Adhaeribacter radiodurans: one gene and its partner. The protein of the gene in region 1 binds, or shares a complex with, the protein of each later gene. Links are inferred from orthologs where the notes say so. Each region holds a gene or a part of one and is shown on either strand. Other genes may lie near its edges.

Region 1 (12,619 bases):
TATGGATCTTTCTGTCCGTGCTTATAATTGCTTAAAAGCTGCTGATATAAAAACCTTAGGTGATTTGGTGCAGCTAGATATGCAGGATATGATGAAGTTCCGCAATTTTGGAAAGAAATCCCTTACTGAGTTGGAAAACTTAGTAGAAGAAAAAGGTTTAAACTTTGGGATGGATCTTTCCAAATATAAATTAGATGAAGATTAACTAATTATACGGCATAATTCCCGATCCCACTTCAGGTTGATCGACGGTATGCACGTGCAAAATCAAAAAAATGAGACACGGTAAAAAAATAAATCACTTAGGTAGAACTTCAGCTCATAGAAAAGCAATGTTATCTAACATGGCTTCTTCTTTGATTCTACATAAACGCGTATCTACAACTGTAGCTAAGGCCAAAGCTTTACGCAAATACGTTGAGCCTTTATTAACAAAATCAAAGAATGATACCACTCATTCAAGAAGAACTATTTTTTCTTATTTACAAAATAAGGAATCGTTAAAAGAGCTCTTCGATCAGGTATCTGGTAAAATAGCAAACCGGCCTGGTGGGTATACCCGTATTTTAAAAACTGGTAACCGTTTAGGTGATAATGCTGATATGTGCATTATTGAATTGGTTGACTATAATGAAGCAATGTTGGGCTCTACTGCTAAATCAACTGAAAGCAGAACCAGAACCAGAAGAAGAGGTGCTAAGAAAAAAGAGGATACTGCTTCTACACCAAGTAATGAGGCTTCAGGCAATGTAGATGCTGATACTTCATCTACTACTTAAGGAGTTCAGGATGTTTAATTTTTCTATAAAGTTTTGAATAAATTTTGAAAGGGATATGATTTAAATCATATCCCTTTTTATTTTTGCCAAACATTTAAATCTATGAAAGAGAAAAAAGCTGTTGATGCTATTTTATTACTAGCAGATGGAACTCAATGGAAAGGTAAAAGCCTGGGCTGTATAGGTACCAATTCTGGTGAATTATGTTTTAACACTGGAATGACCGGATATCAGGAAATATTTACAGATCCTTCTTATTATGGCCAAATTGTAATTACTACTGTGTCACACGTTGGAAATTACGGAGTGTTAAATCAAGAAGTAGAATCGAAACAAATCCAAATTAAAGGATTAGTTTGTAAAGAGTTCTCAGAGTTTTTTTCAAGACGTTCAGCCGAAGGCTCGTTGCAAGAATATTTTGAAAAAGCAGGTGTAGTAGGTATTTGTGAAATTGATACCCGTGAATTAGTCCGTCATATACGCCATAAAGGTGCCATGAATGCCATTATATCTTCCGAAATAATGGATATTGAACGTTTGCAACAAAAGCTAGGCGAGACTCCTTCGATGGATGGCTTAGAATTGGCCTCCCAAGTTAGTACGCGTGATGAGTATGTTATGAAACCGGAAAATCCTGAATTTAGAGTAGCTATTCTTGATCTTGGGGTAAAAAAGAATATCATTCAAAATTTAGTAAGCCGAGGATGTGAGTGTAAAGTATTTCCTTTTGATACCTCTTTCGATGAAATGGAGGAGTGGAAACCAGATGGATATTTTATTTCGAACGGGCCGGGAGATCCGGCGGCAACTACTCAAGCCGTAGAGAGTGTTAATCGGATACTAGAACGAGATAAGCCTTTATTTGGGATTTGTATGGGGCACCAGGTTTTAGCCCAGGCAAATGGTATTGCAACTTATAAAATGCACAATGGACATAGAGGATTAAATCATCCGGTCAAAAATTTGATTACTGGAAAATGTGAAATTACTTCCCAAAATCATGGATTTGCGGTGGATGGAGAGGCGATTAAAAACAACGATCAGGTGGAAATTACGCATATAAATCTGAATGATGGTACCATAGAAGGAATTCGCATTAAAGGGAAAAAGGCTTTTTCCGTTCAATACCACCCAGAGTCTTCACCAGGACCCCATGACTCTAATTACCTTTTTGATAATTTCATTGAATTGCTTAAAAATGGTTAACTACTATTAAGTTATTTAGGACTTAATTAGTAGTATTGCATCCATATTGTTCTTAGTTCATAAAATTTTAACTATTTATAAAAGATGACTTTAATTTCAAGCGTTAAGGCCCGTCAAATTTTTGACTCCAGAGGTAACCCTACTGTAGAAGTAGATGTTGTAACCGAAAATGGCTTTTTGGGCCGCGCAGCAGTTCCATCAGGAGCATCTACTGGTAAGCACGAGGCAGTAGAACTGCGCGACGGCGATAAATCGCAGTACATGGGTAAAGGCGTTCTAAAAGCAGTAAGCAATGTAAATGATATAATTGCCGAGGAGCTAATCGGGGAAAATGTATTTGAGCAAAATTTGCTTGATATTAAAATGCTGGAGTTAGATGGTACATCTAATAAAGGTAAGTTAGGGGCGAATGCCATATTAGGTGTTTCCCTAGCTATTGCTCGTGCTGCAGCGGAGGCTTTAGGTATGCCGTTATACCGGTATGTAGGCGGGGTAAATGCTAATACTTTGCCAGTACCTATGATGAACATTTTGAACGGTGGTAGCCATGCGGATAACTCCATCGATTTTCAAGAGTTTATGGTAATGCCGGTTGGTGCATCTAGTTTCCGCGAAGCTATGCAATGGGGATCTGAGATATTTCATCACTTAAAGAACGTACTACATAAACAAGGTTTATCTACTAACGTGGGAGATGAAGGCGGTTTTGCTCCAAATATCAAATCTAACGAAGATGCAATTAAAATTGTATTGCAAGCAATTGAAGCGGCTGGTCGTAAACCCGGCGATGAAGTGATGATTGCCATGGATGCTGCCTCTTCGGAGTTCTATGATGCTTCTACAGGTCTGTATCACTTTAAAAAATCAACTGGTGATAAATTAACTTCAGCGGAAATGGTGAGCTATTGGACAGATTGGACAAAAAAATACCCAATAGTTTCGATAGAAGATGGAATGGATGAAGATGATTGGGCTGGCTGGAAAGCATTAACAGATTCTATTGGAAGTACTACTCAACTAGTAGGCGACGATCTTTTTGTAACAAATGTAAACCGGTTGCAAAGAGGTATCGACGAATCTATTGCGAATGCTATTTTAATTAAAGTAAATCAGATAGGTACCCTTACTGAAACGATTAACGCTATTAACTTAGGCCGCAGAAATGGTTACAAGAGTATTATGAGCCACCGTTCCGGTGAAACCGAGGATAATACCATTGCTGATTTAGCAGTTGCTTTGAATACTGGTCAAATTAAAACAGGTTCAGCTTCTCGCTCTGACCGTATGGCAAAATACAACCAGCTGCTTCGGATTGAAGAAGAATTGGGTGAAATGGCTTATTTTCCCGGTAAAAAAATGTAAAATCTAAATTCACTATTTAAAGCAGGACGGTAAGCATTTGTTTTACCGTCCTGCTTTTTTTTATATATTTGATGTATGCGGATACGATTGCCAAAATTCATCAGAAGCTTTTATTTTATTTCTACGGTTACTTTCCTTGTATGGATGGTGTTCTTTGACTCTAATGATTTTATGACTCAATATCAGATGAGTAAGAAACTAAATGATTTAGAAGCAGATAAAGAATATTACGTTCAGAAAATAGCCGAAGTACAAAAAGATCGTACCGAACTGATGAGCAACCCCGAGCTATTAGAAAAGTACGCCCGGGAAAAATATTACATGAAACGGCCTACCGAAGAGGTGTTTATTTTAGTAAAAAAGCCTAAGCAAAAGTAAAATTCTTATTAAGTATAGTAAACAAGAAAGCCCTATCTTAAATAGGGCTTTCTTGTTTATAAGAAAAATTTTATAGAAAATACAAAAGATTTAAGCTGTTTTTTGGCAATTATTAAGGCCGGAATGAGTAGTTCTTAATGATTGTTGTTAATAAAGTAAAATGCTATAGCGATGCTTTCCTTGAAATTTTGAGTAATAAACGTATCTGAACTATAAGAAAGTGGATAGTGTTTAGAGAATAAGTATCAAATTTTTGCGACCTGCTACTTATAGATTATTAGTCTTAATATGTTTTTTTACGTATAAGGCAGTTTAAGTTAGTTGAAAGGGTACTATTTTTCTCAAAAAAGAAAAGCAATGGAACAGGAAAAAAAAGATATTATTAGAAAGGTAAAGAAGGGTAATCGTCGAATTCGTCGGATTATTCCTTTTTTGGCGCCTTTTTTCTTTGCGCACTTTCCATTACCAGCCGGAAGTTATAAGACTAAATCCGAGAATACGCATATATCGGGCGCAACCGCCGAAGCTTTACGATTTGCTGCTTTTCAGGTAGATGTTTATAAGCTTTACGAAGAAATTGGTTTAGAAAAGAGTGGCTTAACGCTGGATGTTTTTAATGATGCTTTATTGGGTTATTTAAACCTGAAAGCGCAAGGTCAGCTATCTGATAAAAAGTTGCTTACTGTTGTTGATTTTAATAAACCATCTACCGAAAAACGACTTTGGGTTATTGATTTGGCGGATAAAAAAGTTTTATTTAACTCACTGGTGGCGCATGGTAAGAACTCCGGTGAAAACTTAGCCGAACAATTCGACAATACTGTTAATTCGGAAAAAAGCAGTTTAGGATTCTACGTTACTCAAGATATTTACATGGGTAAACATGGTACGTCCTTGAAATTAGTTGGCATGGATGAGAACTTTAATACCAATGCGCTGGAGCGATGTGTAGTAATGCATGGAGCCGATTATGTAAGCGATGCTTTTATTACCCAGCATGGCCGTTTAGGACGCAGTCAAGGTTGTCCGGCCTTACCTATGGAGAATCACCGGCAGGTTATTGAAGCGGTGAAAGGTAAAACCTGCTTGTTCATTCACGCTAATAAAAAAGAGTTTAATTCTGATTATCTGGATGCGGAAACTGCTTTAGCTTATTACACCTCAGTTGGAAATACACTTATTTAATTAGTAATTTATAAATAAGAAAGCCGTTCTTACCAATAAGAACGGCTTTTTTTATTAACTAAATTGTAAAGAGAACTTTTGCGCCAGAGATTCCAGATCTTTAATTACTGGATCTAATAGTGGAATTCCTTCTTCCCGACGCTTAACTGCCATTATTCTTTCCGGATCACCCGGAATAAGTACAGGTGTTTCCTCTGATTTAGCTTTCGATTGCCGAAAAGTAGTAATCCAGTTATCCATGTGCGCTTTAAATTCATTGGCTGGCCGGAAAGCGTCTATCCGCATAGCGCCAAAAAAATGTCCGATACCTTCGCCTACTGGATTAGTTGGTAAAGGCAAAAAGCTTACAAAAGGTGGTACCCAAGGCCCGTAATTGGCTCCCGATAAAACCGCCGAAAATATATCTACGATAGAACCTAAGCAATAACCTTTGTGGCTGCCTGTTTCTCCACCTAAAGGCATTAACGCGCCTCCTGCTTTTAGTTCGTTAGGGTTAGTAGAATTATGGCCTTTGGCATCTTGGATCCAGCCAAGGGGTGCTTCCTGGTTCTTGCGCTGTAAAATTTCTAATTTGCCGTTAGCCGCCGTGGTAGTAGCAAAATCGGCAACAAAGGCTGGTTGTTCATTGGCCGGAATAGCTACTGCAATGGGGTTAGTACCTAATAAACGCTCTAAGGAATTAGTTGGTGCTACTAGCGGACTAGCATTAGTCATGGCAATACCAATCATATCATTCTCTAGTGCTTTCATGGCGTGGTAACCAGCAATACCAAAATGATTTGAATTTTTTACGGATACCCATCCAGTACCAGCTACCCGGGCTTTTTCAATGGCAATGTCCATGGCTCGGGGGGCTACTATCAAGCCTAAGCCACTATCACCGTCTACTACAGCCGTACTGGGTGTTTCATGCACAACCCGAACGGAAGGAGTAGCGTTAATCCGATTTGTTTCCCAAAGTCGTACGTATCCAATCAGGCGGGCTATGCCATGCGAATCAATTCCTCTTAAATCGGCGGATAATAATACTTCGGTAGCTAAATCAGCGTCTTGCTCCGAACTGCCAATGCTTTGAAAAACTTGCTTAGTAAAAGTGTAAAGTTGATCGTAAGAATACATATTGAAACTATTAATTATGTTAAATCCTTAACCAAAATATAGTTTTAACTCTGACAGATTGGCATAGGTGAAGAAAATAGTGCAGCAAAGTTATTAGCTTTCGGCTTAACACAAACAAAAAATAAAAGGCCATTCGAGGTACGAACAGCCTTTTATTTACTATTTAATAAAACTAGAGATACTACACTAGCCACTTAGCTTTTCTTCTGCCGGAAATAGATTCTGTTCTAATGCAGTTCGTTCCCGAGCAATTGTTTGCATAATTACCGGAATACAACGTTGCAAAGCACTTTCTACAGATGGCATAAGATAAGATTTAGTACTTCCTAAAACTGAGTTGTGCGGCCGGTAAGCAGAAAGCCTAAAAGACGATACCGGTTGACTTATTATTTGAACGTCTTTCAATAAAGCAATATCTGCTATTGATTGAGCTAGTCCTGCCCAGGTAAAGGTTCCTGAATTAGCTAAATGCCAGATGCCATTAGCCTGATCAATTAGTAAATCTAACGAATTCTGAATTAGGTCCGGAATATAAGTAGCTGTAATCTTTATATCGTTTACGGCCTCAAATGGATTACCTTGTAAGAAGGATTGTAAAGCAAAGTAAACAAAGTTATCCCGATCCCCAATGCCAAAAAATGCACTTGTCCGAATTACTAAGGCTTCTGGTAAAATGCGTAATACTTCTTTTTCAGCTAAAAATTTACTATTTCCATACACATTTTGTGGGTTAGGTTGGTCTTCTTCCACATAGGGCGTTGCTTTTTTGCCATCAAAAACTAAATCCGAAGAAAAAGTTAAAAGCTGAATATTAGCCGCCTTGCAAATCTCGGCTAATACAATAGGACCTTTCGTATTTTCCCGGTAGCATTTTCCGGGTTCCTTTTCGGCTTCGTCTACACGCACGTAACCAGCCGTATTAATAATGGCCCAAGGATTATAACGGGCTACTGCGGCAGCTACAGATTCTGGATTGGCTATATCCATTTCAGCCCGGGTTAATAAATGGTAATGCAAACCCCGGTCCTGGCAAATACGACCAAAAGCCTGGCCAAGCGTACCCGTGGCACCTGTAATAAGTAATGGCCTTTGTTTTTTATCTAGAATGGGTTTATGAGTGGGTTTAGAAATATAAACATCGCGGTGCCAATACGCATAACGTTCTTCACGGTCCCACCAGCCTTTGTGTTGCAATACATCGTGTTGATACTTACCAGTTTTACTTAAACTTTTCAGCATCTTCACTAAGGCCGTAGACCAAGGTTTGTTTCCCATCCGCAAATCAAATACGCCATTTTCGTAATGACTATTATTACGCGTCAGGAGCGAATTCCAATCGTAAGAGCCTAACAAAGCCCAGGCAGTTACTGCCCGGATATTTACCCCAGCCTGCTTTAATTCAGTTGCAGCCCCCCAGACTTCCATAAACCAACGCATTTGTTCTTCCCGAGTACAGCATAAATGTGCCTCAGTAATAGCTATTTCACCTTGATAGCGTTGCCAGGTTTCTTGCAAAAGGTTTTTTATACCAGTTCGTTCTACCCCTTTTACCCGCACTGCTTCTACATCGGCGTATTTATGATGGGCATTACTGCCGTGGGTATGCAACGGAAAAATAGATAAATGCTCGTCTAAGTACCGCTCACTGGTTATATAATGGTTAATCCCGAAAATATCGGGTGGGAGAGGGCTTTCTACAAATTCAAGCAATTCTGTAGGTTCTACTCCGTTTTGGATTAAGTAATTCCAGAGCTTATGCTTAGGCGTAACTTTACCGCATAATAAATCAAAGGATAACCAGCGGCGTTCGTTTTCAAATGCTGCTTGATAAGCTAATAGCTTTGTACTATGCGTTTGGCCTAAATCTTCGGTTTGTACTAACTTAGCAGCCGGATTTATCTCTCGAATAGCTTGCATAGCCAGCTTAGTACCTTTTACCTGGTTTAATAAGGCTCGAACAAAAGCTTTATCAGAAGTTTGATGCGGGTACCAAAAACCATACAGGCAGCTAAAACGGGCAGTTGTAAGGGGTTCATTTACGGGGGTGTAATAGGTTACCCATGGGTAGCGTTCGGCTACCATACGGGCATATTGAGCTAGGAGAGGGGCAAAATTATCATTAGATAAATCAGTGTAGACTGGGCCACTACCATGGTGTACCAAACCAACAATCGGATCGATTTGTAACTGCTGCAAGCGCTGCAATCTTTCATCTGACCAAGACCAGTCTGGCGTGTCCAGGCTTTGAGGAGCAACATGCTCCCAAAGCACTGGGTAACGCAATTTTTTAATTCCTAAGGAGGCAAATAGGTCCAGATCGCTTATGCGCTCCCAATGACCGTTTCTGCTTAACTGGTCGAAGAACTGTTCTCCTACCCGGTTACAACTGCATTCAACTCCGCCCCATAAATCAATGATCGCCATTTTTACTGGAGATTTTGATAATAGATCCGTTCAAAGATTTACCTTTTACTACGATCTTCTCAATTTCTGCAATAGTCTTATCTTCTTCGGTTTTCTCGGTCAGCTTTTTATAAAGCGTAAGTGCTTGCGCTACAACCTGATCCATGTTATAATATTTATAAGTAGCTAACCGGCCCACGAAATGTACATTGGGAGTCTGATCAGCAAGTTTCTTATATTTATTATACAACTCGGCGTTTTCAGGCCGTGGAACCGGATAATACGGATCTCCGTCGGCTTGTGGATATTCGTAAACTACGCTGGTTTTCGTATGCTTTTGACCGGTTAGGTATTTAAATTCTGTGATCCGGGTATAAGCGTGCTCGTTCGGATAATTTACTACCGCTGTTGGTAAGAAAGTTTCTGTATTCAGCGTTTCGTGTTTAAAGTCCAGAGAACGGTAAGGTAATTTACCAAACTGGTAATCAAAATATTCATCAACAGGACCCGTAAAAATCATTTCCTTAAACGGAATCAGATCTATAATTTCTTTGTAATCGGTATTCAGCATAACTTTAATGTTCGGGTGCGCCAGCATTTTCTCGAACATAGCTGTAAAACCGTTTAAAGGCATTGCTTGATAGGTATCGGTAAAATACCGGTTATCGCGGTTGGTACGGGTAGGTACGCGTGAAGTTACCGATTTATCTAACTCAGATGGGTCCATGCCCCACTGTTTACGGGTATAATTCCGGAAGAATTTTTCGTATAATTCGCGTCCGACTTTACTTACCACCACATCTTCTGAGGTACGCACAACGGGTACTTGCTCAGCCACGGACTCAAACCAATCTTCTAACTCAAAAGAAGTTAAGTTTAAGCCATATAATTTATTAATAGTATCGAGGTTAATCGGAATAGGAACTAACTGACCATCCACACTGGCTAAAACACGGTGTTCATAAGACCGCCATTCGGTAAACTGCGATAAATAATCAAAAACGTCTTTTGAATTAGTATGAAAAATATGTGGTCCGTATTTATGTACTAAAATACCTTCTTCGTTGTAATGATCGTACGCGTTTCCGGCAATGTGCGATCTTTTATCAATAATTAATACTTTTTTATTAGAACGGGTAGCTAGGCGTTCGGCCAATACACTTCCGGCAAAGCCAGCTCCAACAATAAGATAGTCGAACATATATTTTTTATTTTTTAATAGTTTAACAATTATTTGGGTTAGTTTTTAGTAAGGAGCTTACTTTGATTTTTCGGTTATAGCAATTTGAATTAAGTTTACCATATTCTGCCAGGTATGATCCCAGGAGATATTGGCTAAAAAGGAATCTGTCTGGGCCAGCCATTCAGCGTTGTTTCGCTGTTCCAGTGCTTTTTCCAGGGCAGTTACAAACTCTTGGGCAGTAGCAGCAATATGTACCAGGCTTTGATCGCCATAAGGGCGTATTACATCCCGAATAGGAGTAGATACTACGGGTTTACCGCCAGCTAAATATTCGGGTGTTTTTGTAGGGCTGATGTATTTAGTAGATTCATTAATCGCGAAAGGCATGGTAGCCACATCCCAGGAACTTAAATAAGCGGGTAGTTCCTTATAATCTTTTCCGCCCAGGTAATGAATATTTTCTGCTTTTGGTAACACAGCAGGATCAATTTTAACTACCGGGCCTATAATTACCCAGTGCCAATCCGGGCGCAATGCCGCCACTTCGCGCAACAATTCAATATCAAAACGTTCATCTACCACGCCATAGAAGCCAAAACGCGGATGTTGAATATTTTTTTGATCTTCGGGTTCGCCCATTCCGGTGCGAGCCTGGGCAAAATGAGCTTTATCAATACTGCTCGGGAAGGCATACACTTCGGGATGTTGCGTGCGTTTTGATTCGTAAATGCTGTGCCCACCAGTAAATACTAAATCAGCTTTCTTGAATAGGTCGGCTTCCAGTTCGCGTAACCGGGGCGAAGCGCCTTTAAAAGCCGATAACTCATCCATGCAATCGTAAACAGTTAAGGCAGGCTGCAAATGGCCATACACTTCTAAAGCCATGGGGGTATAATACCAAGCAATATATTTACTAATTTGGTGTTCTTTAACAAACTTATTTACTAATTCAATCTGAGCAGCATCTGATTCCTGTGGGGTTAAACCATGTGGTAAATGCGCTACCACAATATGTACGTTTGCATCGCGACGGCTTACCTCTAAGCGAGGTTGAGCACCATCGTAAAAATAAGGTTCTTCAAAAAAGAATAAGCGTCCGTGTTTCGCAAAACGCGAAAGTAAATGTTGTGGCCGCTGGTAAACAAAATCCCATCGTAAATGCGACAAGCAAACAATATCCGGCATATTTTGAATAAAGCTTTCTAATTGATTGGTCTCAGTCGTACTCCCAGGTGCTTTTACTTCATTCGTTGCAGTAGGTTTAAGATTAGCTGTTATGTTTTTCTCTTCAGGGGTCAAAGAACTATTCTGGTCAAATTTTAGCATAGAAATTACGTACGGTTATTTAGTCACTTTAAATAAATTTGAAATTTGTTAAGAAATTTTCAACGAAAGTTAAGCAGCAATAAGGTTTTGCTTATATATGGACTAATACGCAATATTTTTTAAAAAGATATTGCATAAATCGAAAATAAACCTTAAGAGATATTACTTTAAGTGGAAATCCGTACTTATCAATACGTATTAATTCAAAGTTTTAATAAAGAGATTATAAAACTAATACTTATAAAAATGCAACTTTTATTGTTTTACCTAAAAGTAAATATTATTAAACTTGGCTGAAAATAATGACTAAGTTAATAAAATTTAAATATTTTCAGTAAAAAATTGCATTTTGATTACAATATAGTAGTCTACAATATTGGTAGGAAATAGTTTAAATTATAAAATAGTAAAGAGGGTTCTAACTATTAGAAGTGCGTATAGAAGCGATATTCTGATTAATTTATAAAAAACTTATTCTGATAAAATTTTTTGGAATTCGACAATATCTTGCCAGCCAGCAGCAGTTCTAATCCATTGCTGACGAGTGCCAACTACCGAAAATTCTGCTTTTTCAAATAAACGTAAGCTGCTCACATTTTTGCTGCTAACAGAACAAAAAACCTGGTGCAACAATAAGTGTTCCCGACAATATTTCAATAGTAACTGTAAAGCTTCGGTAGCATAGTGCTGTTGGCGGTAGGTTGGCGCAATTACTATTCCTAACCCTGCTCGTTGGTGGAGAGGTTCAAAATCAAATAAATCGATTGCTCCAACGGCCTGGTGCTGATGCGTGTGGATGAGAAGCCGTAATTGTTTGACAGAAAAGATATCAGCTGCAGCTTGTTCTAAATATTGTTGTAATACATGTTTTGCGTAGGGAGTAGTAGTGTTGCTTACCTGCCAGATGTCGGGGTTATTTTCTAAGCTGTATAAAAATTCCAGGTCATCTGGTTCCAGCGCCCGTAAATAAATATGCTCGCTTTGTAAAAACATACTGTATAGTAAAACAATTACACCTCAATAAAACCTGTAAAAACGTACTGTGCCGGACCAATTAAGTAAATATTGGTAAAGCCGGTAGGAGTTGCCTCAAAAGCTACTTGTAAATTGCCTCCTAAAGTTCGAATCGAAACCGGACTGGTGGCTCCTTTGTAGCTCGCTGCTAAAGCAGTAGCCGTGACGCCGGTACCACAAGAAAAAGTTTCATCTTCTACACCGCGTTCGTAAGTGCGCACAAATAAATGCATTTCAGGTTGTAATTGGGCAAAATTTACGTTCGTTCCCTCCTGCTTAAACCGATTGTTGTATCGGATGTCGCGGCCTTCGGCAAAAACGTTTAACTGTTCCAGGGCCTCTACAAACTGTACATAATGCGGGGAGCCGGTGTTTAAGTAATAATAATCCGCACCCGTTTCTACTTGTTGTACATCATTCATTTTTAAAGATATTTGCCCGGCAGTATCTACGGATGCATAATGATCGCCATCAGCCGCCAGGAAAAAAGCTTTTTCCTTGATTATACCTAATTGTTTAGCAAACTGTACGGTGCAGCGGCCACCGTTACCGCACATAGAACCCGGTCGTCCATCGGCATTAAAGTACACCATCTCAAAATCATAGCCTTCCCGATTTTGTAATAAGATTAATCCGTCGGCACCTATTCCCATGCGGCGCTCGC
Region 2 (17,970 bases), 800 kb from region 1 along the record:
TTTATCACTTCATTTATTGAGAAAAGCTTAGATACCCTATCTAATAAAGATAATAAAAAATCTAAACTTAAGGTTTTAATAATTGATGATTTAGATAGGATTGACCCAGAGCATACATTTAGACTATTTAATATATTTAGTGCTCATTTAGATTATCATAAGTCTACGGTAAATAAGTTTGGATTTGATAAGGTAATTTTTGTTTGTGATATTGACAATATTAGAAACTTATTTACTACTCGTTATGGTGCTAATGTTGACTTTACAGGTTATATAGATAAGTTTTTTAGTACAGAAATTTACTATTTTAATAATGATGAAGAAATTGCTACAGCTACAAATAGAATTTTAGAGAGCATAGATTTCGGGAAGTATAAAGAGTTTTTTAAAGAGCACTTATTTAAATATGATGACGATGATAGTCTGCTATTTTTTTTATTAAAAGAGTGTATACTAAGTGGTTCGCTTAATATTCGAAGAATAAAGTCAGCTTATGGTAATAAGTTTAATTTTTCTGAAAAAGAGTTGAAATTAAGAAATCCTAAACATATATATAACATCCATGTGCCAGTCACTATTGCTTTCGAAATTTTAGTTTGGCTATTTGGAAGTATTGAATCATTAGATAAGGCATTACAAAGATTAATTCGTTTTGGTAAAAGTAGAAATGTAAATTATTCAGGCTCAGAAGTTTCTGAAGAAACCTTAGCAGGTCATTTTATAACTTTATTAGATCATCAAAATCATAAATTCATAATACATACTAATATAAATGTTGAATCACCAACTTTACAATATAAATTAGCATTTAATGCTCATGAAGTTATAAAATATAACCTTATAAAGTATGGCGATAGAAGGAATCAATACTATGCAACGATAATTTCAGATAATGAAGAAAGTAGAATAGATCCTAATATTTATTTGTATGAAATTATCTATCAATCTTTTCAATTATTAAGAGAAATTAATTATTTAAAATGATATCACCATGGCGCGAGCGTCCTCGCTCGTGTCTAACTATTTGGTAGGCCTCTGGCCGGGCTAACCGATCGACCTTTCCTAAAAGCAAATCAGCAACAAATTTCTACCGGCCAGAGGCCGGACGATGGGCATCACGAGCGTAGACGCTCGCGATATTTTTAAAATTTAAAATTTTTTGTTTTTAGCTATCTAATACTTGCCAGTAAAATATACCATCAGGTGTGTTAAGCCCGTATAAGTCGGGATATGTCGCGGGCTTATAAAACGTACGAAGGCGGGTTGTTTTTTGTAACGCTTACCGTAGTGGGCTGGATAGATGTGTTTACCCGAAGCGAGTACTGCGATACGTTGGTGCAGAATTTAAAATACTGTCAGGAAAAGAAAGGCTTGCAGCTCTATGCTTATTGCATCATGAGCAGCCATGTGCATTTAATCGCTGCTGCCGAAACGGGTACGCTTAGTGATATTCTGCAGGATTTTAAAAGTTATACCGCTAAACAATTGCTCCAGCAAATCCAAGATAATCCGCAGGAAAGCCGCAAAGATTGGCTGCTCTTTTTATTCCGGCATTTTGCCCGCAAAAACAACCACAACATCGAGTTTCAGTTTTGGCAACACCACAACCACCCAATAGATTTAGTAAATAATAAGCTGGTCGAGCAAAAAGTAAATTATATTCACCAGAATCCAGTAATAGCAGGATTGGTGAATGAACCACAAGCTTTTACTTTCAGCAGCGCTAATCCCTTAAGTCCATTAACAGTGCTTCCGGTGTAAAAAGCAATTAATAATAAAATAGTTTTACTCTATAATAGTAACTACAAGTTGCTGGTAATAGCATAATTGGTAGCTTATTTAACTTCTAAAGCAATAGACAAACTGTTATACTTTCCTGAATTGTAATCCAATCAGCACTTGCACTTGCTCAAGTAAAAGGTTTACGAAGATTTCTTATATTTAGAGTAAGCTTTTAACTGGGCTTCGAAATTGGTTTTAGCCGTTTTAAACAAATCCTGCTTTTCTTTTCTCGTTAAATCTTCTTCTAACAAAGGCCGGATCTGCCTTTCTATTACCAGCTTTAGTTTGTCTAAGTATGCTTGTTTTCCGTCAATTCCCTGCGTATAAATCAGCAGATAAGCTTTATTGGCTAAACTAAAGAACTCATAAATACTGTCGTCGGAGTAAGTGAGCTGTTGCATCTTATCCAAAACGGGGTTAACTAAAGTATTAGAACTCATAACGGAATAGTTTAAGCTAGAAGAAAATAAAACTTTTCTACGTACAATATACCACGCGCAGTGACTGGTTAAATATCGCTTAAATAAATATTTACTACTACTATATACGCTTATTTTTTAAGAATTATACAATATTTTACTCAGATAGCATCTAATTTAAACCAATTAGGAAATTATTTACTAAAAAGTAGAGATAATTGCCTTAAATGGTATAGTTTATTTACTTGCCTTGTAAATATAATTTAACAGAATTTTATCCGGAAAAAGTAGCAAAATTTACTCTGTCAGATATTAAATGAAAATTAAGCGGAAGGATTGAGCTTGGTACATAAAGCAAAAAGAAAAACGGTTTAGCAAAAGTATTTAGTTTTACTCTCACGAAACCGTTTTGTATACTAATGTCTTACGTGAATTTACCGGACTTTCTGCTTAAAAGGTAAACTCCATTTAGTACGGATTTTAGCCCCTAAATCTTTAACGAACCCCTTACTTTTTGCCATTTATTTCGGACCGGTTCAGTTGTACCATTTACCGGAATAATCTTTTTAGTGCTTTTACTTTTTACTTTAGGAATAGTAATTTTTAATAATCCGCTCGTGCATTTTGCCCAAATGCTGTCGGTATCTGCATCATCGGGTAGTACATAGGTCTTATAAAAGTGAGTGCTTCGGTAAGTAGTTTTTTTAGTAAACCACCCGCTATTTGTTTTATGTTTTTTCTTGCCCCGAATGGTAAGTACCTGGTTCTCTACTTCTAATTTAAGTTGTTTTCGACTCATGCCCGGAACCGCAACTTCCAGAATATAGCTATCTGGGGTTTGCCGAAAATTATTATCGGGTAAATAAGGGCTACTTCCCGGTAAGTTTTCTATTGGTCGGTCAATTAAATAATCCAGCGGATCGGAAATCCAGGGCAGCGTTATTTGATTATTAAACAAAGTCGGCTTCATGGCAATACCTTTATTTATTTTGTTACCAATTAAAACTTAAGCATTTTATAAAACAAAAAAAGGCGGAAAGCCCGCCTTCTTAATTAGTGAATTTCAATTTGTTTAGCCGGTTTCACCTTGGCTTCATCTGTTTTAGGAACAGAAATATGCAAGATACCATCCTGATATCTGGCTGAAATTTCTTCGCCTTTCACTAGTCTTTCGGGCAAGTTGAAAGAGCGGGAGAAAGATTGATAATTAAATTCGCGACGAGCAAAGTTGCCTTTTTCGTCTTGTTCTTCGTAGTTATTTCCTTTCTGCGCCGAAACCACCAGCAAGTTGTTATCTAACTCTACTTTAAAATCTTGCTTGTTCATGCCAGGGGCAGCTACTTCCAGCTCAAAAGAATCGTTGGTTTCTTTTACGTTAACAGCCGGAACAGACCAGTTATTAGAATGTTGGCTTACCGGCCAGTTAAACCAATCCCTTGTTAGCATGTCATCAAAAAAAGAAGGGATGGCTGGAAATAAACTTCGATCATTTTTCATTAAAGCTCCCATTTTTAATTCCTCCTTTAATCTTATAATTAAACCTGATTTTTAATGTTAACATATTAAAAGCAAGCTACTTGCCAAGTAAAAATTCTGAAAAGTTGACAGGTTTTCTGACCAATTTTCCAGCAGAATTCCTGAAAAAATTTCAGCCTTACACCTGTTCCGGAAAATAACCGAAGGCAGATTTGTCAGGTTTATTTACGTAAAAGCATTGTCTTTTAAAATAAGTTAGATTAGTAAGTATAATTATTTTTGAATATTTGAACTATAGAATATATATGCTGGTTGAGGCTTTTATATAAAGACTTAAAGCCATTCATGAAAAAAGAATTACTGTTTTTATTTTGCTTCTTTCTATTTCAAATTACCGGCTTTTCTCAAAAGTTATACATAAAAGCGGGTGCCGGCTATAACTTTAACCCTGGAAAAAATATTGTTAGTACCAATGTAACGGTTCAAGGTACCAATACTCTATCCGAAAATGTAGAAGGTTCTTACGGTGCTGGTGTTACCAAAGCCATAAGCGTGGGTTACATGTTTACCCCTAATTTTGGAATTGAAGTGGGTGGCTCGCATGGGGTAAGCAATAAGTATGATTTCTTTTATGCTGAAAATAATTACCAGAAAGTTCGGGAAGACTCAAAAACGTATGCGCGTTCTACCACCTTTAACGCTGCTTTGGTATTAACAACAAATCTTGCTCCTATTAAGCCCTATTTAAAAGCCGGAATAGTAGCTGGTAAGCCTAAAATGTTTGTGGATAGCAAATTAATGACGAATGATCATAAGTTTGAATTTGCCTACGAATCAAGTGGTAAGACTACGTATGGCTTTGGGAGTGGAGTAGGGTTTACTTATCCCTTTTCTTCTAAATGGATGCTCTTCACCGAAGGTACTTTTACCTCGCTTTCTTTTTCTCCTGATAAAAGCGAAATGACCAAATATTACCAGGACGGAATTAACTTTTTAGGGCGGGTGCCCTTATATAACAGAGAAACAGTTTATAAAAACGCTGTTGCAATTGATACCGACCCCTATGCCGATAAACAAAGTAAACCAAGAGAGCAATTAAGAAGCTATTCTCCTTTCAACGCTATTGGGGTGCAATTGGGCTTACAGTTTAATCTGTATTAAGTAAGGTTAACCAAGGTAATTTTACTTTTTCACAATTTGGCTGCAAGGACCCTCGTAGCGGATAAATATATTAATCCATACCGCGCGAGATAACCGGAACATGATGGGCAACAAACCTATCACAATAACGCCAATCGTAACCATTACCATTCCTAAGGTTACTTCTTTTACCAGTAAGCTTAACACAAACAAAACAACTAAAAATATGCCGGTGCTAAAGCCGAAACTCACGTACATGGCACCGTAGTAATAGCCGGGTTCTGGCTCAAAGCTTTGGCCGCAACACGGGCATTGCGGGTACATATCTGCAAAGCGCTTACTATACAAAGTACCCGGCGGAAACATACTGGCTTCCCGGCAGCGGGGGCATTTAGCTGTAATGACACTGTATAACCACGATGGCTTCTGATTCTTCATGTTGGTAACCTCCAAAAAACGTATACTTACTTTTTGCGCAAAAGTGTTCGGCAATAATCGCGTTTTAACCGGACAAAAGTAAAGTATTTAAATAAGTAACTCACCTACATAAAACAGTTTTAATAGGTCAATACCGGTCAGCAAATAGGCGGTTTATTCTTCTGTTATTTCTACTACCCGCCCAATCTGTCCATCTTCGAGCCTAACTTTTATGCCCCGCGAGTGGAAAGCAGAACTGGTAAGAATATCTTTTACAATACCTTGGGTGCGTTTGCCACTACGTTGATCTTTCTTGAGAATTATAGCTACTTCCAGACCTGGGTAAATATCGGCTCGATTGGTTCCGTTCATAATTAAAATACAGGTAAAAGAAAAAGTAAACTGCTAAATTAAGTAATTATACTGGTTGTACTAGCGCAAAGTAAATAGAAGAAGAGATACTATGTTGGACGCAGACTTTTAATTAAGCGTATGTATTTAATGGACTAAAAGCTGACTGCTTTATAATGCCTTGAGTGTTACCCGCTTTTTTGTCGCATTAGCAAACCTCCGTGGCCATCGATTTGTATCCTGATATAATTACTTAAAGATTAGATATAAATTTATTATACAATTATTTTATAACTAATGCCTTATTTATCAAATAATTGTAATTTTACAGCTAATAATTAAAAAATATTATATAGATTAAAGTTAATGTTTTGCAAATTCGGCCGGATTTTTGGTAAGTTGCAGAATGTTGGGAAGAATTTGGATATAGTATATAGATCTAAACTCAGAGTCAATAAAACTATTTCAACAGTAGAATGCTCCTTTAAGGCGCTTTTTAGTAATATTTTAAAATAAATACTTTATAATATCCTACTTCATTAATCATTTAAGCTAAGTACACGTATATAGATTTTATTTATCTGATAGCTGGTATTAGTTAATAATTTGGTGAGATATTAAAGAATTTAGGAATATAATTAGAGAGAATGATAAAAATCAGTTTTAAGTGGAAGAGAAATTCCTAATTTCGTACATATAAATTATAATATATTAGTCTATGGCATATAATTGCTTGACCGATCTGAAGTTTGCATTGTAATGAAAATTAAATTATACCAGCCATATCTTATTTATGCTTTTGGAATATTAGCAGGATTTCTTACTTCCTGTTCTAAGCCAAAGCAGGAATTAAGAGAAATTAAATTAGCGATAAAGCACCTGATTGAAGATGTAGAAGATCTATCGCAAGTGCATTTAGCAAGTGCCGTAACCGAGGAAGTTCGATTTGATAGAATAGAATTACCTAATACAAAAGATCATCATACCAGTGTTACAGTAGGTCCGGACGGGAAATTATACGCGAGTACTATAGACGGACGCATTAAACGATTTACTATAAAGCCAGATGGTACACTAAGTAATCCTCAAATTATTTATTCTTTACAGGATGTAAGTGGTAAACGCACTCCCCGCATAACCATAGGTTTAACCTTCGATCCAACTTCTACTTCTACTAATTTAATTGCTTGGGTAACGCACAGTACTTTTATGTTTATGGATGGCCCGGACTGGGACGGTAAATTAACCCGTTTATCTGGTCCTAACCTGGAGAAAGTGCAGGATGTATTAGTAAACCTACCGCGGTCGGCGAAAGACCATTTAACTAACAGCATTGCTTTTGGTCCGGATAAAGCCCTTTATTTCTGTCAGGGTAGCAATACGGCTATGGGCGGGCCCGATAGTACCTGGGCAAATCGCCGGGAACATTTACTTTCTGCTGCTATTTTACGACTGGATTTAAATAAAATACAAGAAGCAGTACTGCCTATAGATGTAAAAACCGATGATGGTGGCAGTTATAACCCCTATGCTCCTGATGCTCCCTTAACTCTGTATGCCACGGGTATTCGTAACGCATACGATTTGTTATGGCACAGCAACGGAGAATTATACGTAACTACCAATGGATCGGGGGCGGGTGGTAATACTCCTGCTTCTGTTCCGGGTGCTCGTCGGCCAGATGGTAGTTTTTACTCGGGACCTAAAGTGCCTGCCATTACCAACGTAACAGACGATCAGAAAGATTACTTATTACGTGTAGAAAAAGGAGGATATTATGGGCATCCTAATCCGAGCCGTGGTGAGTATATTATGAATGGAGGTAATCCTACCGCTGAAATAGATCCAGCCCAATTTAACCAATACCCGGTGGGTATTCAGCCTGATCCTAATTACCGCGGGTTTGCCTATGAGTTTCCGGTGCATAACTCACCTAATGGTATAATAGAATACAAGGGCAGCGCTTTCAAAGAACAATTAAAAGGAAAAATTTTGATAGTAAGATTAATGGGCAACCGCGATATTATAGTGTTAGCACCTAACGGTCGTCATAAGAATATTAGCCGTGAAACTCCTGGTAGAGCTATTCCTGGATTTGCCGATTTTATGTTGCCCCTTGACTTAACCGAAGATATTAATACGGGAAACATTTACGTGTCGGAGTACGGCGGAGATGGCCAGATTACCCTTCTGAAACCTATACTTAAAGAACCGACCTCTATGATCACCTTTAGCAGCTTCTTTAATTAGCTGACTACTGTTTTCCCCTATTTAATTTTGTTTGCAGTTGTTCTTACCTTTATAGCTAAAGTTTTTCGCTAAGAAAGTAAGATTTATGAGTAGCAAAATAAAAAGTAAATATGGTAGAGTCTAAAGGATCATTAGCTTTCTGGATATAATAAGAGATTGGCCCGGGCAAACTGTTTTAGAAGATAAACAGTTTGCCCGGGCCAATCTCTTATTAGTCAAATTCTATAACTCATATTTCGTTATTTTCACGGGCTGCTCGCTGGCCTCTTTCCCGCAAGTGATCCGGAACTAAATCTGATTCGTTTTCAAAACCACGCGTGTTGGTTTCATTACCATTTTCGTCGGGCAATATTTTATTCGTTAAACTTAATGCATCTGAAGTTAACTCAGGCAGTACCTGGTTGGCTAATGCCAGGATTTTAGCGGGTACATTGGTTAATACTTCGGCTTCGCCGTAGCGACAGGCATCTATAATTTTACGCGCCGTTTTTTCTACACTCGACGAAATTAACAAACTGGCTCCAGCGCTGGTAAACCAAGCATATTCTTTTTCAGATTGCCCTTTCACCTTGATGTTTAAGTTGCTGCCCGTACGAGTTAATCCTGGATTTACCGTTGTTACTAAAATTCCATCTTTTTTTAATTCTTGGCGAAATCCATTCGATAATCCAACCAAGGCAAACTTGCTGGCGCTGTAAGGTACTAAGTGCGGAATACTTACCTTGCCACCCACCGAAGCAATGTTTACAATGCGGCCTTGGCTACGTTCTTTCATATGCGGCACAGTAGTCCACATGGTATAAAGCGGTGCCCAGAAGTGGGTATTTAGAGCTTCTTCAAAATCAGTTAAGGTCATATCCGTCAGCGGACCAGCCTGAATAACACCTGCATTATTTATGAGCACATCAATGCGCCCGTAGTATTTTATTACTTTCTGGATAAATTGCTCTACCTGCACACGGTTGGTTACATCGCAGGGCAAAGCCAGCACTTCGGCTCCTTTTTGCGTTAACTCTTGCTCTGCTCTTTTTAGTTGATCTTCGGTGCGGGAGCAAATGGCTAAGCGGGCACCTTCGGCCGCTAACTGCCGGGCCAGCACCAAACCAAGTCCGCGTGATCCGCCGGTAATAACTACTACCTTACCTTGAAAAGAATATTTGTTTTGTTCCCGGGCCAAAGCCCGGATGGCCACAATTGCGCCAATGCCCGCAGTAGCCCAAAGCCATGATTTATTACTTGTTGTCATATATTTAGAATTAATAGCTATTCCCTATTTATCTAGTTAAACAAGGTTTCCGTTCTACGCGAACTACAATTAGAAAGATGACTTTTTCGCCAACTATTCTCTTTACATCAGGTAGTCCTTTCGTGTTAATAATTTAAAATTTCACTTGTGCTATGCTTTACCTGGTTAAAGAATGCTGGATGTAATTGTACCATTCTATTTTAAAAGCACATTACTGCTTGCTTTAAACCATTAGACTGGAATAAAAGTAAATTTTTAAAATTTTTTAAAATTTAACGCTCAAACTTGCTCATTACTGAACCATTTGTATTTATTATCGAATCTGGCGACTTAATCTAAATTTTACCTTTCAACTTTTAAGTTTTTGCATACCTTTGCGCAATTTATACTTACAGCACATGCCCCGAGATACCAGCATTAAATCCGTTTTGATTATTGGTAGCGGCCCCATAATAATTGGCCAGGCCGCCGAATTTGATTACTCCGGTACCCAGGCCGCCCGCTCCTTACGCGAAGAAGGCATTGAAGTAACACTCATTAATTCTAATCCGGCTACGATTATGACGGATAGTGTTACCGCCGACAATATTTACCTGAAGCCACTGGAAAAAAAGTACATTATCGAAATCCTGCAAAAGCACAAGATAGACGCCGTGCTACCTACCATGGGTGGTCAAACGGCTCTAAACTTAGCGATTGACTGCGAAAATGCCGGTATTTGGAAAAAATACGGTGTACGTATAATCGGGGTGGATATTAAAGCCATTGAAACTACCGAAGACCGGGAAAAATTTCGGTTAAAGATGTTAGAACTGGGCGTAAACGTTTGCAAAGGCAATACTGCTACCTCCTTCTTGGAAGGTAAAGAAATTGCCCAGGAAATTGGCTTCCCGTTGGTTATCCGGCCTTCGTTTACCTTAGGCGGTACCGGGGGTGGCTTTGTGAATACTCCGGCTGATTTCGATAAAGCTTTGAACCGCGGGTTGCACGCCTCGCCCATCCACGAAGTGTTGGTAGAGCAAAGTATTTTGGGCTGGAAAGAATATGAATTGGAGTTGCTCCGCGATAATAACCAGAACATTATTATTATCTGCTCCATCGAAAACTTCGACCCGATGGGTATTCATACCGGCGACTCGATTACCGTAGCGCCCGCCATGACTTTACCCGACACCGTTTATCAGCGAATGCGCAATTTAGCCATTAAAATGATGAATGGGATTGGTCAGTTTGCCGGAGGTTGTAACGTGCAGTTTGCCGTAAACCCCGAGAACGACGATATTATTGCTATTGAAATTAACCCGCGCGTAAGCCGCTCTTCGGCGCTGGCTTCTAAAGCCACTGGTTACCCAATCGCCAAAATTGCCGCCAAACTAGCCATTGGCTACAACCTCGACGAGTTAAAGAACGCCATCACCAAAACCACTTCGGCTTTCTTTGAGCCGGCTCTGGATTACGTAATTGTAAAGATACCGCGCTGGAATTTTGATAAATTTAAAGGCGCCAACAAGCAATTAGGCTTGCAAATGAAATCGGTGGGTGAAGTAATGGGCATTGGCCGTACTTTCCAGGAAGCTTTACAGAAAGCGTGTCAGAGTTTAGAAATTAAGCGGAACGGTATTGGCGCCGATGGCAAAGAATTAACCAACTACGACCAGCTGATTGAAAGTTTAACTTACCCAAGCTGGAACCGCTTGTTCAGCGTGAAAGACGCCATGCGGTTTGGTATTCCAACTTCTACTATCCAAAAAATAACCAAAATAGATCCGTGGTTTTTGCACCAGATAGAAGAGCTGGATTACGTAGAAAAACAACTCCGTAAATACACCCTGGATACTTTGCCGGTGGACTTATTCCGGAAAGCGAAACAACAAGGCTACGCCGACCGCCAGATTGCGTATCTGCTTAACTGCCTGGAAAGCGAAGTGCACGCGAAACGGACGGAGTTAGGCATTAACCGCGTATTTAAATTAGTAGATACCTGCGCCGCTGAATTTGAAGCAAAAACCCCATATTACTATTCTACTTTCGAAGGCGAAAACGAAAGCGTAGTAAGCGATAAAAAGAAAATAGTTGTACTGGGTTCCGGACCTAACCGCATCGGGCAAGGTATCGAGTTTGATTATTCGTGCGTGCATGGCGTATTAGCGGCTAAAGAATGTGGTTACGAAACCATCATGATTAACTGCAACCCCGAAACGGTTTCCACAGATTTTGATATTTCGGATAAACTCTACTTTGAGCCGGTTTTCTGGGAACACATTTACGATATTATCCTGCACGAAAAGCCCGTTGGCGTGATTGTGCAGTTAGGTGGCCAGACTGCCTTAAAGCTGGCCGAAAAGTTAGACCGCTACGGCATTAAAATTTTAGGTACTTCCTTCGAAGCCTTGGATTTAGCCGAGGACCGTGGCGCTTTCTCTACCTTACTAAAAGAAAATAACATTCCGTATCCGCCGTTTGCTTCGGTACAAAGTGCGGATGAGGCCTTAGTAGTTTGCAAAGATTTAAAATTCCCGCTGTTGGTTCGGCCAAGTTACGTGTTGGGTGGCCAAAGCATGAAAATTGTAATTAACGAGAAAGAACTCGAAGCCCAGGTAGTAGATATTGTAAAAGATAATCCGGGTAATAAAGTTCTGCTCGACCACTTCCTCGATCGGGCTATCGAAGCCGAAGCGGATGCCATTTGCGACGGCGAAGACGTGTATATCATCGGGATAATGGAGCACATAGAACCGGCGGGTATTCACTCCGGCGATTCTTACGCGGTGTTGCCACCCTTCGATTTAAGCGAAAACGTTATTCGCCAGATAGAAGAGCATACTAAGAAAATTGCTTTAGCTTTACGTACGGTTGGTTTGATTAATATTCAATTTGCGATTAAAAACGAAACGGTTTATATAATTGAAGCGAACCCCCGGGCTAGCCGCACCGTGCCGTTTATTGCGAAAGCTTACCAAGAACCTTACGTAAATTACGCTACCAAAGTAATGCTGGGCGAAAAGAAAGTAAAAGACTTTGACTTTAAGCCGGTAAAAAAAGGTTATGCCATTAAAGTACCCGTATTCTCGCACAGTAAATTCCCGGAAGTAAACAAAGAACTCGGCCCCGAAATGAAATCTACCGGCGAAGCCATCTACTTTATTGATGATTTGCAGGATGATTATTTTATTAACGTCTACTCCGAGCGCAATTTGTATCTGAGTAAATAAAATTTAAGGATTAGGTAATTTAAAAGCAGGGCTTACGATCCGTAAGTTCTGCTTTTTTTATTATCTTTTGGTGTGAAACAGGTGCGTAAAAGTACGGGCAAAGCAGACTTGAATTGTTTTTTCTAAAATGAAAAAATCCTTTACTTCTTTTCTTTGGTTAAAAATATGCGCCAGTTTACTACTGGGTTTATTTATTGCCACGCTGGGCCGCGACGAAAACTTATTTTATCTTTTATCGCAGTTGTGGTACATGCAAGATTTACTTTTTGCTTCTTTCGCTACCTTCCTTCTCATTCAATACCTCGCGGTTATTACTAATTATAGTTTCCGGCACCAGGAATTAAAGGCATCGGCGGTGTTACAGCAAACAGTGTTAGGATTGTTGGTTCCGGTAATTCTGATTAGCGGTATGGTGCAGTTGTACTATAAACTGGCTTATTCGCCGGAGGAGTTTAACCAAAATTATTACCGGTATGAATTTCCGGTTATTGTGTTTATTCTGGTGTTGCTCAATTTAGTTTTTTCTTACTTAAAGCTGCAACCGCGCGTTCAGGTAATCACTACCCCCGGATCGCCTACTACTCCCAATACTAATATAACCGTACCCGAACCTAAACCTGCCCCACCGGCCATACCTTCTTCCACGGCCAATCTGGAACCGGTAAAAACCGTAATAGTAGAGCACGGTTTTAAAAACATTCCCATCCCTGTTCAGGATATTGCTTTTATTTATAAAGAAGAAGAATTCCTAGGTTTGAAAACTTTTGCCGGTAATACCTACCGGGTATCTCAAAGCTTAGACGGATTTTACCAGCAATTACCGCCGTATTTATTTTTCCGGGTTAATCGCCAATTTATTATTAACCGCAGGGCCTGCAAAGCCTTTGTCCCGGAGCAATTTGGGAAGCTGTCGGTAGAGCTTTTACCCGCTTACAAAGCACCCGTAACTATTTCCCAGAAAAAAGCGGCAATTTTTAAAAACTGGATAGCCGAACATCAAAATTAATTCTTTCTACTTCGGATGTAAGTTCACCTACTTCGCAGGCAGCTTTTCATACTTCGCGTATTTCTTAAAAATTTAGCCTGGCTTGGCGCTATACCTTTGCATAAAAAAACAAAAAAGCCATGCGCTATTTATTTATTGGATTACTGGTGTTATGCAGCTACCGGGGCGTTTGCCAGGATAAAGCTCCTGAACTTACCCCGAAAAAAGTATTAGGCGTTTCGTACGGGTATTGGCACCAAAGCCGGCAAGACCAACTGTTTTCTAACCGTATTTACAAGGGTTCGGCTATACCTAATCTTGGGGTACATTATCAAGTCAGAAAAAAGAAACATAAGCATCAGGTAGAATTTGGCGGTCAGGTTTACGCTTTAAGTAATAACCAACCTCCTTATAGTTTCACGGATGGTTCCGACTCGCAGGTGTACCAGACCGAACCGAGCACAGCTTTTACGGTGAACTTAAATTACCAGTATGCTACCCGTATTGTCGCGTTTAAGAAGAACCAATTGTGGTTGGGGTTATCGGCGGAAAACCGGATAAACGCCGCTTTTATGAACTACGGCCTTTCTACCGCTTTTCTGTATACTACTTTGTCGTCGCTGGGGCCCAATATTCAGGTTGAGCGACTGCTATCAAATAAAAATTTACTAAATTTTCAAGTGCAGATTCCCTTGGTGTATTGGGCCAGCCGCTCGCCTTACGCCCTTAACGACGATGAGTTTATTCAAAATCAGCAATCGCATCAAACTTTAGCTACTTTGGTAAATTTACTGGGAGATGGTAAGGTGCAAACCATTAGCGCCATTCAAAAAGTAAATTTCAGAGCTAATCTGCAACACCAACTTACGCCAAAATACGCGGTAACCGGTGCTTACCAAATAGAACTTTTAAGGTTAGACCAGCCGAGCAGCCTACGATCCGTAACCAATGCCTTTCTTATCGGACTAAATATCACTTTATAAATCATGCGAAAAATTTGTTTTATTTTTGGACTGCTGGTAGCGTTCGGAATAACATCTTGTGAAAAAGAATACTTTGAACCCCAAGGAAATGACTCGGCCGAAGCCGTACTGGAGCAGGTAAACACCATCTTTCTGGAGTATTATCCTTCGTTTACTATTCGTAATGTAAACTGGTCGGCTCAATATAACCAAGCCAAGCAAAACCTGAATAGTAGCAACGATAAAGAAGTACTGCACCAAACCTTACTACAATTACTAACGCCTTTAAAAGACGGCCACGTAGCGTTACTGTCCGAAAACCGGCCAGCCTTTCACGGCAACGACAAACCCGATGATGGGAAATTTCAGCCGGAATTAATTCAAAACCAATACATTCAGCAAGAACTCTTTGTATCAAAAGATAAGGATACAGAATATTTTTACGGTTTATTAGCCAATGATATTGCTTACATTCATTTTAAAACGGTTTACGGCGAATGGTCGGTGTTAAAAGATTTACTAACCCAAAAACTACCCCAGAACAAAGGTTTAATTATTGATTTACGGCGCAACGAAGGTGGTGATTTTACCTATGGTTTATCGGGGTTAGAATATTTAACCGACCAGAAAACCTATGTTTTCCGGTCTAAGACGAAAAATGGTGCTGGTCCGGAAGCGTTTACTCCCTGGTTTAAGTGGTACGTACAAGGCAAAAGAGCCTATACCAACAAAATAGTGTTAATAACCGACTCATATACCTTTAGTGCCGGCGAACGCCTAACCATGGCTATCCGATCTTTACCAAATGTGGTCCATATTGGCGAAGCAACCAGTGGCTCCACGGCTTCGATTATGTTTAAAGAGTTAAACAACGGCTGGTTTATCGGGCTGCCCACCCAAATAGTAGAAGATAACCTTGGCATAAACCACGAAGGCAAAGGCATTCCGCCCACCATTAAAGTTATTAACTCCGACGCCGGTAAAGATTTAGTACTGGAAACCGCTCTTAATCAATTCTAAATTCTTTATTTTAATTTTTTAAATTTTCTCTAACCCCTTACTGGTTACTTCTTCCGGAATTTGGAAGAAGTAACCAGTAAGGGGTTAAATTTTCTTTTTACCTTTGCCCGCGTGAAAGCAATTCGCAAGTTATTAGTAAAACTGCTCGGTTTTGAGAGCTATATCCGGCTGGTAAGTAAAATTTACCTGCAGTTAGTAGGTGCAGGATGGTTGGCTAAAAAGTACCCGGAATTATTTTTTTTAAAAAAAATAATTCGTCCGGGCTTTTATTGCCTCGATATTGGCGCTAACCTGGGCTACTACTCTACTTTTTTATCGAAAATGGCGGGACCGCAGGGCAAAGTATTGGCCGTTGAACCAGTACCTATGTTCCAGCAAATTTGGCGCGACAACGTAAAAGCGAGTGGCGTGCCAAATTTAGAATTATTACCCTACGCTTTGGGCGGCGAAAATACCCGCATTCAGATGGGAACGCCCGAGCGCGACGGCTTGCTGCACCACGGCATGACCAAAGTTACTTCTTCGGCTGACGAAAAATACGCCCGCCTTTACGAGGTAGAAATGAAAGTGCCCGACGAGTTGTTCCGCAACTTAAACCGGCTCGATTTTGTTAAATGCGACGTAGAAGGATTTGAATATCAGGTTTTCAGCCACCTGCAAGAAACTTTGCAAAAGTTTAAGCCATTAATACAAACAGAGTTAAATGGTACCGAAAACCGCACCGGAGTAATAACTTTATTGCAGAATTTAGGCTATCAACCGTATATTTTATCTGCCACGCAAACGTTAGTCCACTGTGGTGATGCGCAAAAGCTGGCGCACCATCCAGGTGATTTTTATTTTAAACATTCTTTAGCACCATGAAATTTTTCATAATCTTAATTATAACATTTTTTTTAATGCGGCTTTTAATGCCCTACATTATCCGATGGGTATTACAAGTTTTTGTGAAGCGCACCATCCGCAAAGGTGGTTTTACCGGTACTTTCGGCCAACCTCCTTTTCAACAGGGGCCATTTCAACAGCAAAATCAAGCTCAGGAAGGTAAAATAAATATTGACTACGTACCCAACGAAAACAAAGCCAAACCAAGTGGGGGAGAATTTAAAGGGGGCGAATACGTAGACTATGAAGAAGTAAAATAATTGCCTACCTTTCTTTTTGAATAAAACTTTAGTTGGGTGTTGAGCCTGCAAACCAGTAATCTTAATGAAAAATCCAGCCGTTTCGAGTAACGCCAAGCAACCCCTAGTTACAAGCCCCATTAATCCGCGGCAGCCATTTAATTTTAAAAAAAATGTATTGCCGCATGTGCTGGCGGTGCTATTATTCCTGGCTTTAACGGCTGCTTATGTGGCGCCTATTTTATTCGAAAATAAAAGTTTGGTGCAGAACGATATTCTGCAATCTAAAGGCGGCTCTAAAGAAATTCAGGATTACCGCGACAAACACAACGGCCAGGAACCGCTCTGGACAAATTCCATGTTCAGCGGCATGCCGGCTTACCTGATTACCGCCCGTTTCCCCGGCGATCTTTCTTATATTTTTCATAATGCCTTTACCCTGGGCATGCCAGCGGTGGCGGCTAATATTTTTTTAACGCTGGTTTGCGCCTACATTTTATTTGTGGTAATGGGTATGAGTACATGGCTCGCCATTGCCGGGTCGTTTGCCATGACTTTTACTTCGTATAACCTGGTTATTCTGGCGGCAGGGCACAATACCAAATCGTTGGCCATTGCTTACATTCCGCTGGCGCTGGCCGGTTTGCTTTACGCTTTCCGGAAAGGTAACCGGCGTTTGTGGTTGGGTGCAGCTTTGTTCACTTTTGGTTTAGCCATGCACATCCGCTCGAACCACATGCAGATAACCTATTATTTGCTGTTGCTGGTACTGATTTTTGGAATTGTTTATTTAATTGATGCGGTAAAAAATGGTTGGCTGCCCGATTTTCTGAAGCGAGTAGTAGTTCTGGGAATATGTGCAATTATTGCGGCCGGAGTTAGTTTTGGTCGCTTGTACACCACCGCCGAGTACACCAAATATTCCATCCGCGGTAAATCTGAACTAAAAGCACCAAACAGCGGCACTGGACAATCAACGGGTCTGGACCGGGATTACGCTTTTAACTGGAGCTACGGAGTTGGCGAAACCATGACTTTACTGGTACCTAATTTCTACGGCGGGGCCAGTGTAGGATCGTTAAGTAAAAACTCCGAAACTGCTAAGGCCATGATTCAGAATGGTATTCCGGAAGTACAAGTAGAAGAATATTTAAAAAGTTTTCCGTTGTATTGGGGCGACCAGCCGGGCACGAGTGGTCCGGTTTACGTGGGTGCCATTGTGTGCTTTCTATTTGTGTTAGGATTATTTGTCGTAGAAAAACGCATGCGTTACTGGTTATTAGCAGGTACTATTTTATCTATTCTGCTATCCTGGGGCAAAAACTTTCCGGCGTTTAATTATTTTATGTTCGATTACTTCCCAGCTTATAATAAGTTCCGGGCGGTATCCATGACCTTGGTAATTGCCCAGATTACCATGCCGCTATTGGGCATTTTTGCGCTGTATCGCTTTTTATACAAAGGCGATGTTAAAGAACCCCAGAAAAAGTTATTGTACGCAGCGGCTATTACAGGTGGTATTTGCTTGCTGGTGTTTTTGTTTGCCGGAATGGGCAGTTTTTCAAACCCCAATGACGAACGCTCCT

Evidence for each region.
Region 2: the proteins of carA (region 1) and carB are in contact, whole or in part, in a solved structure (PDB 1KEE), measured with the Escherichia coli proteins. The link is inferred for Adhaeribacter radiodurans from one-to-one orthologs.

What each region holds. Positions count from the first base shown.
Region 1 is NZ_CP055153.1:5,120,292-5,132,910, reverse strand. What follows is about bases 1-2,933. They hold carA (glutamine-hydrolyzing carbamoyl-phosphate synthase small subunit), read left to right. Parts: upstream 1-881; coding sequence 882-1,985; downstream 1,986-2,933. Other genes in these bases: eno (phosphopyruvate hydratase), read left to right, coding at 2,070-2,933; rplQ (50S ribosomal protein L17), read left to right, coding at 276-779; HUW48_RS20415 (DNA-directed RNA polymerase subunit alpha), read left to right, coding at 1-205. Also shown: more of eno, read left to right, coding at 2,934-3,347; HUW48_RS20395 (FtsB family cell division protein), read left to right, coding at 3,423-3,725; HUW48_RS20390 (murein L,D-transpeptidase catalytic domain family protein), read left to right, coding at 4,083-4,910; HUW48_RS20385 (Ldh family oxidoreductase), read right to left, coding at 4,965-6,029; HUW48_RS27630 (hypothetical protein), read right to left, coding at 6,211-6,306; glf (UDP-galactopyranose mutase), read right to left, coding at 8,440-9,633; HUW48_RS20370 (glycosyltransferase family 1 protein), read right to left, coding at 9,691-10,941; HUW48_RS20365 (GNAT family N-acetyltransferase), read right to left, coding at 11,413-11,934; dapF (diaminopimelate epimerase), read right to left, coding at 11,952-12,619. UniProt on the Escherichia coli protein: Small subunit of the glutamine-dependent carbamoyl phosphate synthetase (CPSase).
Region 2 is NZ_CP055153.1:5,920,174-5,938,143, reverse strand. What follows is about bases 9,099-12,493. They hold carB (carbamoyl-phosphate synthase large subunit), read left to right. Parts: upstream 9,099-9,479; coding sequence 9,480-12,293; downstream 12,294-12,493. Other genes in these bases: HUW48_RS23525 (LytR/AlgR family response regulator transcription factor), read left to right, coding at 12,421-12,493. Outside these bases: HUW48_RS23580 (P-loop NTPase fold protein), read left to right, coding at 1-984; HUW48_RS23575 (REP-associated tyrosine transposase), read left to right, coding at 1,231-1,761; HUW48_RS23570 (hypothetical protein), read right to left, coding at 1,923-2,222; HUW48_RS23565 (Hsp20/alpha crystallin family protein), read right to left, coding at 2,689-3,171; HUW48_RS23560 (Hsp20/alpha crystallin family protein), read right to left, coding at 3,255-3,698; HUW48_RS23555 (outer membrane beta-barrel protein), read left to right, coding at 4,023-4,838; HUW48_RS23550 (DUF983 domain-containing protein), read right to left, coding at 4,860-5,255; HUW48_RS23545 (YwbE family protein), read right to left, coding at 5,409-5,606; HUW48_RS23540 (PQQ-dependent sugar dehydrogenase), read left to right, coding at 6,345-7,835; HUW48_RS23535 (SDR family NAD(P)-dependent oxidoreductase), read right to left, coding at 8,065-9,081; more of HUW48_RS23525, read left to right, coding at 12,494-13,299; HUW48_RS23520 (hypothetical protein), read left to right, coding at 13,419-14,261; HUW48_RS23515 (S41 family peptidase), read left to right, coding at 14,265-15,260; HUW48_RS23510 (FkbM family methyltransferase), read left to right, coding at 15,372-16,124; HUW48_RS23505 (DUF4834 family protein), read left to right, coding at 16,121-16,405; HUW48_RS23500 (YfhO family protein), read left to right, coding at 16,470-17,970. UniProt on the Escherichia coli protein: Large subunit of the glutamine-dependent carbamoyl phosphate synthetase (CPSase).